2 regions of the Arthrobacter sp. HMSC08H08 genome follow, and region 1 is predicted to be linked to the other one. Evidence: predicted binding sites of a transcription regulator. Region 1 holds the regulator's gene; the other holds the start of a gene.
What was found. Region 1 encodes LexA, which represses DNA repair genes until DNA is damaged. Its sites were predicted from a motif close to TCGAACANNTGTTCGA; they were not measured.
Positions count from the first base shown of each region.

Region 2: a site for LexA is predicted at 3,749-3,764, ahead of ruvA (Holliday junction branch migration protein RuvA). Genes of this name have one in related genera too.

Region 1 is NZ_KV789382.1:131,115-137,186, reverse strand. It holds gene hisH (imidazole glycerol phosphate synthase subunit HisH) at 1-572, opposite strand, end outside; gene hisB (imidazoleglycerol-phosphate dehydratase HisB) at 569-1,189, opposite strand; gene HMPREF3175_RS03825 (histidinol-phosphate transaminase) at 1,262-2,419, opposite strand; gene HMPREF3175_RS03820 (LysM peptidoglycan-binding domain-containing protein) at 2,499-2,909, opposite strand; gene lexA (transcriptional repressor LexA) at 3,143-3,979, shown strand; gene HMPREF3175_RS03810 (ATP-dependent DNA helicase) at 4,051-6,072, opposite strand, start outside.
Region 2 is NZ_KV789409.1:124,050-130,121, reverse strand. It holds gene pdxS (pyridoxal 5'-phosphate synthase lyase subunit PdxS) at 1-13, shown strand, start outside; gene HMPREF3175_RS09390 (M3 family metallopeptidase) at 130-2,142, opposite strand; gene HMPREF3175_RS09385 (YebC/PmpR family DNA-binding transcriptional regulator) at 2,259-3,020, shown strand; gene ruvC (crossover junction endodeoxyribonuclease RuvC) at 3,068-3,691, shown strand; gene ruvA (Holliday junction branch migration protein RuvA) at 3,863-4,501, shown strand; gene ruvB (Holliday junction branch migration DNA helicase RuvB) at 4,561-5,631, shown strand; gene yajC (preprotein translocase subunit YajC) at 5,837-6,072, shown strand, end outside.

The DNA of each region.
Region 1 (6,072 bases):
GAACTCAACGGTCCGTTCTCAACTGCCGCGATGAACGGGCCACCGTGATCCGACCACGTGACCATCGGCGGTTTCATGAGCGGCTGGACGACGTCGAAATCCCAGCTCTGTACAGCGTAGGAGTGGACAAAGTAGAAACGTTCGTCTTCGATGCCGCGGAACAGCTGCGTGTCTTGCGGCGGAGTCACGCTGTTCCAACCCATGTGCGGAACCACATCGGCTGTGAGCCGCTCAACCACGCCAGGCCATTCGTCCAGGCCCGCCGTCCTGGTGCCGCCCTCCGTGCTTTCAGTGAACAGCACTTGGTGGCCCACGCAGATCCCCAGAACGGGTTTCCCACCCGCGATCCTGTAGCCGAGGTGACGAAGCAGCGAGCCCTTCTTGAGTGCCGCTATGACGCTGGCGAACGCACCGACACCGGGCAGCACCACGCCATCGGCGGTACGCAACTGATCGCTGTCCGCAGTCAACGAGACATCAGCGCCCACGTGTTCGAAGGCGCGCAGAACCGAGTGAACGTTACCCGCGCCGTGATCGACAACCGCGATATGCGGCCGGCGGCCCTGGGTCATAGCGCTCCCTTGGTGGACGGGATCGTGTTCCCCATCCGCTCGTCTGGTTCGATGGCTTCACGCAACGCGCGTGCAAGAGCCTTGAACTGGCATTCCACGATGTGATGAGGGTCGCGGCCACGCAGAACGTCGATGTGCAGGCAGATGCCTGCGTGGTAGGCGAAGGATTCGAAGACGTGGCGGGTCATCGAACCGGTGAAGTGCCCGCCGATGAGGTGGTACTGCTGGCCCTCAGGTTCGCCTTCATGGATCACATAAGGGCGGCCGGAGAGATCCACGATGCAGCGCGCAAGGGCCTCATCCAGTGGGATGGTTGCCTGCCCAAAGCGGGTGATGCCGCGCTTGTCACCGAGCGCTGTTTTGAACACTTCGCCGAGCGTGATCGCGGTGTCTTCGACAGTGTGGTGGACGTCGATGTCTGTGTCCCCATGCGCTGCGATAGTGATGTCCATGAGCGAGTGGCGCGCCAGCGAGGTCAACATGTGATCGTAGAACGGAACTGTTGTGGAGATGTCCGCTTGACCGGTTCCATCGAGTTTGATGGTGACTTTAACGGTGGATTCGGAGGTGATCCGTTCCATGGTGGCTTCACGGGTACCGATCAGCTGGGCGCTCATGGTGCTCGCTTTCTTCATGTGATGCGCAGACGCGCGTCTACGCATCTGCGTGGGGATTGTTCTGCCCTCATTCTATGAGGGTGCTGTTGCGGCGTCCTGGTGAGCCGGCCGCTTGCCGCGTGTTAGGCGCGTTCCATGTGATTGGCGCATCAGGGTCAGGAACGTTGTGGTTTCCTCTTCGGTTCCTGCGGTGACACGTAGCTTGCCGGGTAGCCCGTTGTTGCGGATGATGACTCCGCCTTCCAGGAGGTATTCGAAGACTGCGTTGGGGTCTTCGAAGTCGCCGAAGGTGACGAAGTTTGAGTCAGAAACTGTTGGTGTGAGCCCCATGCCTCTGAGCTCGGTCACGATGCGGTCGCGTTGCTCTTTGATCGCCTCGACGTTGGCTAGCAACGCGTCGGTGTGTTTGAGGGCTGCGAGTGCGGTGGCTTGGGTTACGGCGGAGAGGTGGTACGGAAGGCGTACGAGACGTAGGGCGTCTGATATTTCTGGTGCGGCCGCTAGGTAACCGAGCCGTGCGCCGGCGAGCCCGAACGCTTTGGACATGGTTCGGGAGACGATCAACCGTTGCCTGCCGTCAAGCAAGGTGAGGGCGGTCGAGTCTGGGTCGTGCGCGAATTCGGCGTAGGCCTCGTCAACGACGACGATGGTCTGGAACTCTTCGCCGGCCTCATAGACGGCGCGCACGACGTCGAGTTCGAGCCCGGTCCCGGTCGGGTTATTGGGCGAGCACAGGAACACGATGTTCGGTTTGTGTGTGCGGACTTGTTCTGCCGCGGATTCCGCGCTGAGACTGTAGTCCTCTGCGCGGTGGCCGGGAATGTATGTGGTGTCTGTTCCAGACGCCAACAGCGGGTACATCGAATAGGTGGGCGGGAAGCTCAACAGGGTTCGGCCTGGACCGCCGAAGGCTTGCAGGATCTGTTGCAGTACTTCGTTGGAGCCGTTAGCAGCCCACACGTTTTCTGGGGTGAGCCCGCGGCCGAGGTATTCGGCGAGTGCGGTGCGTAGCGCCGTGAATTCCCGATCTGGGTAGCGGTTGAGGCTGTGTGCGGCCTCGCGTACGGATGCGGCGATCTCATCGATCACGTCTTGCGGCAGCGGGTGAGTGTTTTCGTTGACGTTCAGCTGTACCGGAACGTCGATCTGTGGGGCGCCGTACGGGGAGAGCCCACGGAGATTATCCCTAAGTGGAAGTTGGTTGAGCCGTTGCATAGCATCCTGAGACATGGTTCAAGTCTAGGGATCGGCTAAGTGGCGTCTCGAATTAGGGTCGCCCTATTGCGCACCCACTCACGCTGTGGCCGGGTTAGTAGCTGACCGGGACAACGAGCTTCTGCCCCGGAACGAGCGCTCCATCAAAAGAGTTGTGCTTTTGGATCAGAGCCACCGTGTCGCGGACATCGCGTTCAGGTGCATAGTGCTCAGCTAGCTCCCACAAGGTATCTCCATGCGCAACGGTGACCTCAACCAAGCGATCCCCCTGCGCGGTCACCGGCTCACCCGTGGTTGCCTGAGCAGGCTGAAGCAAGGCCGAGAGCATCAAAAACACGCCAACGACCAAAGCCATAGTCGGCAGGCCGAAGAACACAAACCGCCCCCGTGAAGTCAAACGGATACGTTGACGTGATGCGTGCTCGCCATGAGCAGTGTTGAGAGTGCGCTCATCTGAATTGACGGTGCGTTCAGCAGTATTCGACATGACAACGGTGTCCACCATGACCATTCCTTCCGACATCGAACAGAACATACATTCGAACATCTCTTCGATACATTTCTAGCACACATCTTCGAATCGACTCAACGGTCTTCGTACATATCTTTGAATATGCGGCGAATCCATATAGGCTGTAACTACCGATGTGGACTGTCATTACAGTCAAGAACAACCCCCTGACACTTTGATGGGCATGGGTAGCGAACCAGGGATGGGAAACGAAGGATGGGAAACGAATGAGCACCGATACACCGTCGATGGACACCCAGCCCGCACGCCCTTCGAAACCGCTGACTTCGCGGCAACGCTCTGTGCTGAAGTGCATCGAGTCTTTCTTAGAGAATCAGGGGTATCCGCCCACGATGCGTGAGATCGGTGACGCAGTCGGGTTGAAATCGCTGTCTTCGGTGACACACCAACTGCAGCAGCTCAACAAGCTCGGTTGGATTCGCCGCGACCCCAAACTCCCCCGCGCGCTCGAGGTTCTCTATCCGTCCACCCTGGACGTGACCCAGAAGGACTCCACCACAGCTAGTGCGGCCGCACTCGGAGCAGCGACAGGCGCCGGCCTAGCGGAGGTCACACCAATGCCCGGTGCAGCCAAACTCCCAAACACCACAGACTCCGCCAGCACCGCACAATCCTCCAACATCACAGACTCGGCTAACATCACGCAGTTCAAGGCTCGCGGCGGTGAGGACTCGGCTGAGATCCCACTCGTCGGCCGTATCGCGGCAGGTGGACCGATCCTTGCTGAACAACACGTTGAAGACGTCGTGACCCTGCCACGTCAGCTTGTAGGGCACGGCGAACTGTTCATGCTCAAAGTCTCTGGAGACTCGATGATCGACGCCGCGATCTGCGATGGTGACTGGGTTGTGGTCCGTCGCCAAAACACCGCACAGAACGGCGAGATCGTCGCAGCACTGCTGGATGACGAAGCCACCGTGAAGACCTTCCGGCAACGCGACGGACACACGTGGTTACTGCCTCAGAACTCCCAATACGAACCCATCCTGGGCGACCACGCACAGATCATGGGACGCGTCGTATCCGTGTTGCGCTCCCTCTAAGCGCAGAGCCGCTCAGGCAACCCCTCTAAGCGCAGGGCCCGTATCGCCGCGCCATCTTCGTTACTGCCGCGTTACTTATTGGCTTCGCGCAGGCGTCCCAAAGCGCCGAGAACTGTATTCCGGTCAGTTGTGGTCCACAACGGTGGTAGCGCGCTGCGAAGATATGCACCATAGCGGCGGGTAGCCATCCGAGAATCCAGAATCGCGGCCACTCCCCTGTCCTCTGTGGAACGGATCAGACGGCCCACACCCTGCGCCAAACGGATCGCCGCGTGATGCGCCGAAACAGACATGAACCCATTCCCGCCGTGCTCATTCACGTCACGGGTCCTCGCGGTCATCAAAGGATCATCCGGGCGCGGGAACGGAATCCGATCAATCACCACCAAACGGCAATGCCGCCCCGGTACATCCACGCCCTGCCACAGCGTCATCGTCCCAAACAGACAGGTCTGCTCATCAGCTGAGAACTCCCGCACCAGCTCCGTCATTGACGCCTCGCCCTGCACCAAAATCGGCACATCCAGACGTTCACGGCACGCAGCGGCGGCGTCCTCAGCGGCTCGGCGTGAAGAAAACAGCGCCAACGCCGCACCGCCAGAGGCCTTGATCAAGTCCCCAAGCTCATCGATAGCTGCTTCAGAGACCCCGCGGCTTGGAGGCGGGAGATGCTGAGCCACATACAGCACGCCCTGCTTCTCGTATTCGAACGGCGAACCAACATCAACCGAATCCCACTTAGGAGCCTCCGGCCCCATCAACCCTAAACCGCCAGCAACCGGCTCGAAGGCTTCATCCACAGCAAGCGTGGCCGAGGTCAAAACCACGGTCCGGTCCGCGAACAAGCCATCCCGCATCTGCATCGCAACAGACAACGGGGCAACCATCAAAGACGCCGGTTCAGAATCATCCGGAACCACATAGCCGCGCCCCGGCTCGAAGCTGCCGGGCCGGGCCGCCCACACAACCTCGTCGCCCTGACCAGCGTTCAACAAACGTTCAGCCAGCTCAACAACCTGAGCCACCGCGGAACGCGCGGACTGCCAGGCGCCATCCGGAGCCGCATCGCCAGCCTCGCGTTTGGAATCCGCCATCACGACCTTCGCTGATTCGAAAACCTGCATCACAGCGGCACGTTGAGCCTCGGTCAAACCGCGCGGCTGAAGACCTGTCGGGATGTTCGTGACAGACTTCTCAAAAGCCTTAGCGGCATCAGATAACGCCTTCGACGCAACCTTGAGGTGCTTCTTAGCTCCCTGTGCCGCGTGCGTGATCGCGGTGTGGGTGAGCGGGCGCGTGTACGTGTTCGTGACCCGGTCCTGCAACTCGTGGGCCTCATCCACAATCACAACATCGAAATCCGGTAAAACCGGTAGCTGCTCAAACGCAGAAAAAGCGAGCATCGCGTGGTTAGTGACCACCACATCGGACTCAGCGGCCAACGCGCGGGCACGCTCCGTGAAACATTCCTCCGCCATAGGACAATGCTGGGTACCCAGACATTCAAGCGAGGACACCGAAGCCTGCCGCCACGCCCTATCCGAAACCGAAGGGATCAGCTCATCCCGGTCCCCCGTCTCGCTCTCTTCAGCCCACTTCCGGATGCGCATAATCTCCTGACCCAAAGGCGAAGTCGGGCCGTCCTCGGCCGCATTCGGGTCTGCCAGGGACGCATCGAAAAGCGAGCCCGCGTCCTCATCCTCCGGATACCCGCCAGAGAGCTTATATTTGCAGGCATAGTTGTTCCGCCCCTTGAGCAGGGTGACATCCACCGGCCGCGGAAGTTCATCTTCCAGAGCCTTCAGAAGCCGCGGAACATCGCGCCCCACAACCTGGGACTGCAACGCCAACGTTGCGGTGGCAACCACTACAGGTTTATCCGCCTCGATCGCGTGCCGGATCGCAGGAATCAAGTACGCCATCGACTTACCCGTGCCGGTCCCGGCCTGCACCAGCAGGTGCGTACCCGTGGACAGAGCGTGCGCAACCGCATGCGCCATCTCATGCTGACCATCGCGGCGCTGCCCACCCATCTTGTCCACCGCCGTGGTCAGCAGACGCTCAACCTCTTCAACGGCGGGCTCACCCGACTC
Region 2 (6,072 bases), on a different contig from region 1:
CCGCGGCTGGTAGCACACACACGCCAAGCGCGCCCTTCGTCATATCGAAATGGTGTGGGTGGATGAAGTTCGTAACGTTCTGCATCTACCCACACCATTCTTTGTTCTCGACTCTGGTCTAGCCGGCTTTTATGCCTTCAGCCCGCGGCGTTCAAGCAGAGGCTCGATGCGGGCATCGCGTCCACGGAATGCGCGATAGCTTTCCAGTGCGTCGCGCGTGTTACCGCGGCTCAAGAACTCCTCACGGAACAGCTGGCCAGCGGCACGGATGTCCTCTTGCTCCTTGAACCATTCGACCGCATCGGCGTCAAGGATCTCGGACCAGATGTAGCAGTAGTAACCTGCCGAATAACCGCCAGCGAAGATGTGCTGGAAGTAGCCGGTCTTGTAGCGAGACTCGATCGAGTCCGGGTTGAAGCCAGCATCACGCAATGCTGAGTCTTCGAACCCGGCCGGGTCAGCCTCGACGTCGGTACCGGTGCGCTGGTGCCACGCGAGGTCTAGAATCGATGCGGCGAGGTATTCGCTCGTCGAGAAGCCTTCGCCCCACGTGCTGGTCGCGGTGAGTTTTTCGATCTGATCGGCAGGAAGCGGTTCACCCGTGTGTGCGTGCTTGGTGTAGTGCGGAAGAATCTTGGGGTGTACTGTCCACATCTCGTTGACCTGGGACGGGAACTCGACGATGTCGCGCCCAACGTTGGTGCCCGCCAAAGAAGGGTAGTGTGCGGCACTCAGCAGGCCGTGGAGCGCATGCCCGAACTCGTGGAATAGTGTGTTGACCTCATCCCACGTGCACAATGCAGGGTTCCCGCCGGTTGGCTTAGGGATGTTCAGCGTATTGCAGATGATCGGGCGTGAACCGGTTGCGGTAGCACCTTGGGCAAGCTCATTCATCCATGCCCCACCACGCTTGGTGTCGCGGGCGAAGAAATCGCCCACGAACAGCCCGACGGCATCCCCGTTCTCCTCGATAACTTCCCAAATCCGGGCATCCGGGTGAGGAAGCGGAAGGTCGTGGCGTTCCGTGAACCTCAGCCCATAGACCAATCCAGCGGCACGGAAAACGCCTTCAGTCAGAACTGTGTCGAGTTCAAGGTGCTGTTGCAACAGTTCCGCGTCGACCCCATCGGACTGCGAGCCAACAAGACTCAGCCCGCGTGCGCGATCCCACGGTGCCACAGGAGCCTCGGGGGACAGAGGCTCGAGGCCGAGCGCTTCAGCGATCCGCGCATCCTCGGCGGCCGCGTTCGCGAGCGCAGGCTTAGCCAACTGCGCCAACAGATCGTTGATAGCCGAAACCGAGGTTTCCGACCGCAGAGACAGAATCTCTTCTGCATGCGTCTCAAAACCGAGCAAGCGTGCGCGCTCTACGCGCAATGCCGCGATCTGCGCGGCGATCGTAGAGCTCTTGCCGTCAGATGCACGCTGAGACGATGCCTCGTGCAACTTCTTGCGGCCTTCAGCGGTGGTCAGGATCGCTTCATCAGGTTGAACGGTTGGCAACACGAGCGAGATACGGTGGCCTTCCGCTCCCGCGGCCTGAGCTGCGGCGCGGGTCGCTTCAAGTCGGGCAGGGGAGAGGCCCGTAGCTTCCGCCTCCGTGAGGGCAGGCGCTGCATCCACGAGGTTCTGCATCGCGAGGCGACCGAACTCTGTCTGTAAATCGGTGAGCTTCGCGTTCAAGGCCTTGAGCTTTTCCTGGCCCTCAGCGTCCAGTTCCGCGCCGCTCGCGCGGAAGGATCGCATCGTGACCTCAACGAGGCGTGCCTGTTCGCCTTCAAGCGCGCCCGCATCGACCTGCTGCATCCGGGCGTACAGGCCAGGGTAGAGCGTCATTGCGTCCTGATGCGCTGCGACCATAGCCGTAACTTCAGCCTCGATAGCCTGGATTTCTTCCGTGGCATCAGCTGAGAACAGGTGGAACGCGACCGCCGTTGCACGATCAAGGGCTTCGCTTGAGAGCTCAAAAGCCTCGAACGTGTTGGTGAAGTCCGCCTCGTGCGGATCATTGACAATGGCCGCGACGGCTTTCTCTTGAGCCTCGATTCCGGCACGCACCGAGCTGCGCAACAGATCCGGGGTCACGGTAGAGAAATCAGGGAAGTTGTAATCAAGCCCGCTAGGCTCCGTAAGACAAGTCATGAAAAGACTCTTTCACACTAAGTACATCGACGCCATGCCGAGTAACGGCGCTACGGTGAGGGCAGGCTATAGAATGGTCTGACGCTAGAACTAACTGACATAGGGACGGAAGAACTATGGCTGGCCACTCCAAATGGGCGACAACCAAGCACAAGAAAGCTGCGTTGGATGCGAAGCGTGCGAAAGCTTTCGCGCAGTTCATCAAGAAGATCGAGGTTGCCGCGCGTGCTGGTGGTCCGGACCTAGAAGGTAACCCGGCTCTTGAAGTCGCCGTGAACAAGGCGAAGAAGAACTCCGTTCCTAACGACAACATCGACCGTGCGATCAAGCGTGGTGCCGGGCTGACTGGTGAGGTCATTGACTACACCGAGATCATGTATGAGGCACGCGGTCCGCAGGGCTCGGCTCTCTTGGTGCACTGCCTGACCGATAACCGCAACCGCGCGGCCTCTGAGACTCGCGTGGCGATCACCCGTAACGGTGGCACGATCGCCGACCCGGGTTCGGTCAACTACCTTTTCAACCGTAAGGGTGTCGTGGTGGTCCCTGAGGCTGATCACACCGAGGATTCCCTCATGGAGGTTGTCCTCATGGCTGATGTTGATGCCGAGGAGATCACCAAGGTCGGCGATTCTTTCACCATCGTTTCGGAGCCTTCGGAGCTGCAGTCAGTTGCTCACGCGCTGGATGAAGCCGGTGTCGAATACAGCTCTGATGAAGTCGAGTACGTGCCGACGATGAAGGTTGAGCTGGATGTGGATGCGGCCCGCACGTTCGTCAAACTTGAGGAAGCGCTCGAGGAGCTCGATGACGTGCAGGCCGTGTACTCGAATGTCGATATGACGCCTGAGGTCATTGAGGCGCTAGGCGAGGAGTAGAGACTGTTGCATTCGGTTCGCGTAACGGCTTCCGAGGTGGTTGGTGCGTGCGCGTAGCAGGAGTTGATCCAGGGCTGACCCGTTGCGGGTTGGCCCTGGTTTCTGTTGGTACTGACCGCACAGCAACGCTCGAGGACGTGCGGGTGATCGGTTCCCCGTCTGAGGTTGCCTTGGACCACCGTCTGCTCACGATTTCTGAGCGGATTGATGAGTGGCTGGATGAATTCCGGCCTGATGCTTTGGCGATTGAGCGCGTCTTCACTTACACGAACGTCTCTACGGTGATGGGTACCGCCCAGGCGATGGGCGTGATCATTGCCGCTGCCGCGCGCCGCGGCATTCCGGTTGCCTTACACACCCCGACTGAGGTCAAAGCCGCTGTGACCGGTAGCGGCCAGGCTGATAAACAGCAAGTGGGGCGGATGGTGACCAAGATTCTGCGCCTAGCGGCCGCCCCGAAACCAGCCGATGCGGCCGATGCGATAGCGATCGCTCTGGCTCACGGGTGGCGTGGGGCTGACCCGGCATCCAAGGCGGCGGCTTCAGGATCGAATCAAAGTGGTGTGGCCCCAGCACAGCGAGCCTGGCTCAAGGCGCAGGCTCAGGCCGCTAATAATGCGGCGCGTGCGGAGTCTGCTTTGCGGGCGCGTGCACGTAAGCCGCGTGGTTGACCGTGCTGGCTCGTGAGCGCTGTGACACGGGGCGTATCTAACACACATACGGATAGTTCGAAGATATATTCGGATAGACTTCTCGTATCACTCTCCGTGTTTGTGGTGCTCTCTTATGTGTGAGGCGTGCCGTCGGCGCGCTGTTATGTCCGTGAAAGGTTGTTCGTACCCATGATTTCTCAGCTTCGAGGCACCGTTACGACGTTGAACCTGAACTCGGTGGTTCTTGATGTGGGCGGAGTGGGCTACCTCGTCAACGCGGTTCCGCGGACGTTAGGGGAACTCACGGTAGGTCAAGAAGCCACTCTTCCAACGAGTTTGGTGGTGCGTGAAGATTCGATGACTCTCTACGGTTTCACTAGTGCACGTGACCGGGACGTTTTCGACATCATCACGAGCGTTTCAGGGATCGGCCCGAAACTGGGTTTAGCTATTTTGGCGGTTCACTCTGCAGAAGAGCTCGCCGCGGCTGTTCAGAACGAAGACACGAAAGCGCTGACCCGCGTTTCGGGTGTGGGCCCTAAATCGGCAAGCCGAATTATCCTTGAACTCAAGGGCAAGCTGACGCTCTCGGCGGATGCTACTGCCACTGCCGCCCCGGCCGCCCAGACCGAAGCCGAAGCGTTGGCTCAAGCCGCCGAGGCCCAAGTGGTCGAGGGTCTCACAGGCCTGGGGTGGACTGAGAAGGAAGCTAAGAAAGTTCTTGCAGCCACGCTCAAGGCACAACCGGAATTGGCCGGGGCCTCGGTTCCAGAGCTGTTGCGCGCTGCATTGCGGGGCGTGGGGGCCGGGACCGGAGTGCGCTCGTGAGCATGCCGGAACGGTCTTGAAACTACTGTTGAGAAGCTAGGGGAGAGGAACGCAGCAAGATGGCATCAGATTCCTCGCGCGGTCTGGTGGATGCCTCCGGAGAGCCGGAGGAACGCGCGCTCGAGGCTGCGATGCGGCCCAAGAACTTCGATGAATTCGTGGGCCAAGCACGTGTTCGCGAGCAACTTTCCCTCGTACTTGAATCCTCGAAGCTGCGTGAACGGGTTGCCGATCACGTTCTGCTCTCCGGGCCTCCAGGCTTGGGCAAGACGACGCTAGCCATGATCGTTGCCGCGGAGATGCAAGCACCGCTACGCATCAGCTCCGGTCCGGCAATCCAAAACGCAGGGGACCTGGCTGCGATCCTCTCTTCGCTATCTGAAGGCGAAGTTTTATTCCTGGATGAGATCCACCGTCTAGCCCGCCCAGCAGAGGAAATGCTCTACCTTGCGATGGAAGACTTTCGCGTCGACATCGTGGTCGGCAAGGGTGCTGGTGCCACAGCTATCCCATTGGATCTTCCTCCGTTCACTCTGGTGGGCGCGACCACGCGTGCCGGTCTTTTGCCGGGACCTCTGCGTGACCGTTTCGGGTTCACCGGCCACCTGGACTTCTATTCGGTTGAAGAACTTGAAATGGTTCTGCGGCGCTCGGCAGTCATGCTTGATGTGCGCTTGACCGATGACGGCTATCAGCAGATCGCTTCACGTTCACGCGGAACCCCGCGTATCGCTAACCGGCTCCTACGCCGTGTCAGGGACTGGTCGCTTGTACACCGCATCGAGCGGATCGATGCGGTTCAAGCCGCAGCGGCCCTGGACATGTATGACGTCGATGAACGTGGACTGGATCGGCTCGACCGTTCAGTTTTGCAAGCGTTGTGCACCAAATTCGGTGGCGGGCCCGTCGGCTTATCAACACTTGCGATCTCGGTGGGGGAGGAAACCGAAACCGTCGAGGAAGTAGCTGAGCCCTATCTTGTGCGCGAAGGCCTCCTCGGCCGAACCGCACGCGGACGAATAGCAACCCCAGCGGCATGGGCGCACCTAGGCCTGACTCCGCCGGAGGGTGCTCCTGGCGCCCTACCTTCGGGGGAGCAGGATCCCGGCGGGACTGCCCGCCTCATCTGAAGAATCGACCGAGCTGGAGAAAGCATTGGCCTATCTATTTCTGTCTTCCAGCAACCGACAGTGCCGTCCCAGAGTTACGGCGTGAGCTTGCAGTTACTACTCCTGCTTGCCGGGGTAGGTTAGGCTAGATCGGTGTTTTCCTTGCGCCTGCAATGCGCGCGCGAGGGTGTGCAGCGATATCGATAATGTGAATTGAGGATGCCACGTGATCTCCGCGCAGCAGATTTTGGCTGAAGGTCAGCAAGGACAGGCCGGGGGTATTAGCCCTCTTCTTTTGATCATGGGCCTCATGGTCATTTTCTTGGTCTTCACGATGTTCCGTAACCGCAAGCGGATGCAGCAAGCTCAGCAGGAACGTGAGACTAAGCTCGTCCCGGGTGCAGAAGTTATGACGACCGCCGGTATCTTCGGCACGGTCGTTGACACCTTCAAAGACGAGAA